2 regions of the Maribacter sp. IgM3_T14_3 genome follow, and region 1 is predicted to be linked to the other one. Evidence: riboswitches for the same ligand, from Rfam matches in the RefSeq annotation. Region 1 holds a riboswitch; the other holds the start of a gene.

Region 1 (2,470 bases):
AGTTACAGGTGCAAGTACAAAGCACGTGGTTTCCGTTAATAGATTTAAATCCTCAGACTTATGTAGATAATATCTTCGAGGCAGATGAATCAGATTTTAAAACCCAAACGCATACGGTATTTACAGATTCTAGTGTTGAGTTTTCTGTGTTGGAGTAGTTCTGTAGTTATTTATAATTAAAATGTAATTTCATATTTAATTTGGAGAATTTAGAAAAGGTAATTAAAAAATTTATTACAGAAAAGGTTAATTCGAAGTTGGATTTCGATTTACAAAAAGCTGCAAAGATTAAGCCTTTTTTGAAGATGAATTAACCATATTAGATAATTTAAAAGAGGTTCGTACTGAAATATGCTATTGTATATTCTTTGGTCTACATCAAGCGGCAATTACCTTGACTAACCATTTACTAGAGGATACTTTAAAAACAGGTTTACTTTATAGCGAATATGGAGTTAAGCTATCATCTAATTTAGAAGAAATGGATACATTTTATAAAGAAGGACTTGATAAATATAGTAGTTTGGATTTAAGTCGAACCATTAATAGTTCATGCAGTAAAGGCTTAATAACAAAAGCAGAAAAGAAAATTTTACACGAATTTAGAGAGCGTTTAAGAAACGGTTTTTCACATTCAGACTCTAGAAAAATATTTAAGAATATAAAAGTGCCATTTTATATGGGGACTTTTGGAAAAATAGATAAGGAACCGCTTAATTTTAAGGAATTTAGTATTTCAGATATCCCACAATTTCAAGGGCTTGCAAAATCCGAAATAGCTAAAAAACATTCATTTGACTATTTTAATTGTGTTTATGGGATATTAAAAAGAATTGAGCATAAACTAGATGCATAGGGGGATATTACTGAACTTATCTAAAATTGAGTAAAAAAAAGCTTGTTATTTGACTGATTTCATTTAAGCGGCAACATCGAAAATTAAAAAACCAATCTTATTTTAAGCAGGTATTTTATTACAGTAGTCTACCAATTCAAATACACACAGAAAACTAACAACACAACCTCAAATTATATATTTTTCTTAAAATCTTAGGTTATTAGAAACTTCTGCCCAATATTTGTAGCTCAAAGTTCACACACTTATTGAATAGTTATCAAGAAAGGTGGAGGGATTAGACCCTTTGAAACCTTAGCAACCCTTTGTTCGCACAAAGAAGGTGCTACATTCTACCCTTAGGGGATGGATAACAGTAATCGAATTTTCTTCGATATTACTTTCTTATAACTTTTTGATTTTACCTACCCGCAATTTTTGCAGGTCGAGGTTGAGCTTTTTAATTATTTAAACAATTTTTAAAAACAACAAAATCATGAGTAATTACAAATTAGCAACAAACGCATTACACGCAGGTCACGACACAACTACCAACGGTGGTACAAGAGCGGTGCCTATTTATCAGACATCATCGTATGTATTTAATAATACAGACCATGCATCAAACTTATTTTCTTTAAAAGAACTAGGGTTCATTTATACAAGATTGAATAACCCTACCAATCAAATTCTACAAGACAGATTAGCTGCAGTAGAAGGTGGTATTGGCGCAGTAGTTTTCGCATCGGGTACAGCTGCTATTTCTACAGGTTTATTGACTTTATTGAAAGCAGGCGATCACATTGTGGCATCGAGCAGTTTATACGGTGGTACCTTTAACTTATTGAACGTAACCTTACCAAGATTCGGAATCACAACAACATTCGTTGATGCATCAGATCCTGAAAATTTTGGAAAAGCTGTACAGGAGAATACAAGAGCATTTTTTGTTGAGTCTTTAGGGAATCCTAAATTAGATGTATTGGATTTAAAAGCAATTTCAAAAGAATCTAAAGCAGCGGGAGTACCATTTATAGTGGATAATACAGTGGCTACTCCGTCATTGTTAAATCCGATTGAACATGGAGCAAACTTGGTAATTCACTCGCTGACAAAATATATCGGCGGACAAGGAACTTCTTTAGGTGGAGCAATTATTGATGCAGGTACTTTTGATTGGACAAATGGAAAATTCCCGGAGTTTACAGAGCCATCTGCCGGTTACCACGGTTTGGTTTATAGTGAAGCATTAGGTGCGGCAGCATTTACCTTTAAATTAATATTAGAAGGCTTACGTGATTTCGGTGGAGCATTGAGTCCGTTTAACGCATTCCAAATTATTCAAGGTTTAGAAACTTTACCGGTACGTATAAAGCAACATAGTGCAAATGCATTAGAATTGGCTACGTGGTTAGAGGGTAAAAAAGAAGTGGAATGGGTAAATTACCCAGGGCTTAAAAGCAACAAATACAATGCGTTAGCAAAAGAATATTTACCAAAGGGACAAAGCGGCATTGTAACCTTTGGCTTAAAAGGTGGGTTCGAAGCTGCTAAAAAAGTTACCGATGCTACAAAGATATTTTCGTTGCTAGCAAATATCGGTGATACGAAGTCATTGATCATTCACCCAGCAAG
Region 2 (2,470 bases), 1.3 Mb from region 1:
CTCAAAGGTCTTAACCCAATAAATAGTAACGTATAAATAAACAAAAGCAGCAAATACCACGTATTACTGACCAATTCTAAGTAATCGATTTTTCCTTTTGAGAAGCTTAAAATCATTAAAACCTGAGCACCGTAAGGTAATAGTCCCTGAATAATACAGGCAAATATGTCTAAAATGGAAGCTGTCTTTTTATTATCTAAATGGTACTCGTCATTTATCGTTTTTGCAATAGGACCAGCAATTATAATCGATACCGTATTATTTGCAATCGCCAAATTAACGGTACTTACCAAGGTGGCAATACCAAACTGAGCAGACTTCTTATTTTTAATGAGTTTTTTAATATTGATCAATATGAATTCGATACCTCCATTTCTCTCTACCAAGGCAGCTAAGCCACCTGTCAATAATGACAAAAGAAATATTTCGGTCATATTGGTAAATCCGGTATAGGCGATTTTTGTGGATTCTATTAAGGTGAAATCTCCGTAAGCGATTCCTAATGCACCTGCCGAAATTGTACCTAATAACAAAGTTACAAACACATTGACTCCCACAATCGAAAGAATGATCACCAGTATATATGGCATAATTTTAATGATGGAATAATTGTAAACTGTGGTTTCAGTTACGACGGACTCCAATCCTAATCCCTGAAATACTAAAATAGCTATGGTGAATAAAGCTGCAGGTACCGCTATTTTAATATTCTGCTTAAACTTATCGCTCATTTTACAACCTAACGATTGTGTGGCTGCAATGGTGGTATCTGAGATGACAGATAAATTATCACCAAACATACTACCACCTAACAAGGCGCCACATAATATTGCCAAATCTGCACTGCTTTTATCTGCAAAACCAACTACAATTGGCGCCAATGCTACAATTGCACCTACTGATGTTCCTGTAGAAACCGATAAAAATCCTGCAATAATAAAGATGCCAACGTATATATATTGAATTGCTATGACATCTAAACCAAGGTTTACAATGGCATCTACACTTCCCGTTTCGTTTGTAATGGCAGCAAAAGCACCTGCTAACAAATAAATAAGGCACATGGTCAATATCTTATCATCGCCACAACCTCTCAAAAGGGTATCGATTTTAGCTGAAATAGTTTGTCTAAATAAAATAAATGCCACAATTATACCTACAATTACTGCTATAGGAGCGGGTAGTGCATAGAAATCGTTTTGATAGATACCTACGCCTAAAAACGTAAATACAAATACGAATAAGGGCATTAAAGCTGAAAATTTTGGGATAATCTTTTTAGTACTTTCCATTTCTCTTTCTTCATTTTCAAAAAAAGGAAATAGCTATAAATTAGAAGAATCATGTGTTAACATTTGTTCCAATTAATGGCTTATCTATTTAGCACCTTGCTTGTTATTGCAGGTTGCTATCTCCTTTTTTGAGATTCTTGATAATAATTTTAAGGCGGCAAATGTAGTCTATAATTCTTTGTACTAAATCTTAAAAAAGGTTAATTTCTGTAAATAATATTCCTACAGAATTCCTCCTACATAATTACCTTAAATTTAACTTTCATTATTGTTTCATTAACAACCTTGTGTATTTTAATGGTCGAAGTTTGACATCATAACATAAACTAATTCAATTAATTACACATGAAAAATCATTACTTAAAAGTTATTGCTGTAACATTTTTATTATTGACAGCCTTTTCTTGTACGACAGAAGTTGACGAATTTGGAGAAGATTTTGACAGAGATAAAATGGACTTATTTTTTTCTAAAATTGAAGAGAAAAATTTAGGAATGGGTAATATTTCTATTTTCAAAGATGGTGAAGAAGATTATCAAACTTCTTTTGGCTTTATTGATGTTGAAAATTCGATTTCAGCCAATTCAGCTTCTAAATACAGAATAGCTTCTATTACAAAAGCATTTACAGCTACAATGATTATGCAGCTTGTTGAAGAAGGTAAGTTGACTTTAGAAACTAAATTAGAAAATCACTTTCCTGAAATACCTAATGCAGAGCTTATTACTATTGAACAATTAATGAATCATAGAAGCGGACTCTTCAATTTTACGGAAGGTGAATACGAACCTGAAGACCGAATACAACCTGCCTCTAGACAGAAACTTTTAGATATATTCATTGCAAACGGCACTAATTTTAGTCCTAATGAGAAATTTGAATATTCCAATACCAATTACCTCTTACTATCTTTCATTATTGAAGATATTGATGAGAAAACATATGCGACTTCATTTAATGATAGAATAGTAACACCTTTAAAACTCACAAATACTTATAATGGCACCGAAATTAATGCTACAAACAATGAAGCCTATTCTTATCAATTAGAAAATGATGATTGGGTCGGTTTGGTTGAGACTCATTATACTATTCTACAAGGTACTGGCTCTGTGGTATCTACAGCTAAAGGCGTAAATTTATTTTATAACGCTCTTTTTGATGGGAGGTTGGTCTC

The links. Region 1 has a riboswitch for S-adenosylmethionine ahead of ACPF9A_RS05060 (O-acetylhomoserine aminocarboxypropyltransferase/cysteine synthase family protein). Riboswitches for the same ligand answer to the same signal wherever they lie in the genome.
Region 2: linked by a shared signal. The riboswitch ahead of ACPF9A_RS20795 (Na+/H+ antiporter NhaC family protein) and the one ahead of ACPF9A_RS05060 (O-acetylhomoserine aminocarboxypropyltransferase/cysteine synthase family protein) in region 1 are both predicted to bind S-adenosylmethionine.

What each region holds. Positions count from the first base shown of each region.
Region 1 covers NZ_CP187138.1:1,100,423-1,102,892, reverse strand. Annotated here, with positions in the region: gene ACPF9A_RS05070 (CocE/NonD family hydrolase) at 1-158, shown strand, start outside; gene ACPF9A_RS05065 (hypothetical protein) at 395-856, shown strand; SAM riboswitch class I at 1,110-1,212, shown strand; gene ACPF9A_RS05060 (O-acetylhomoserine aminocarboxypropyltransferase/cysteine synthase family protein) at 1,332-2,470, shown strand, end outside.
Region 2 covers NZ_CP187138.1:4,708,887-4,711,356, forward strand. Annotated here, with positions in the region: gene ACPF9A_RS20795 (Na+/H+ antiporter NhaC family protein) at 1-1,292, opposite strand, end outside; SAM-I-IV-variant riboswitch at 1,345-1,441, opposite strand; gene ACPF9A_RS20800 (serine hydrolase domain-containing protein) at 1,638-2,470, shown strand, end outside.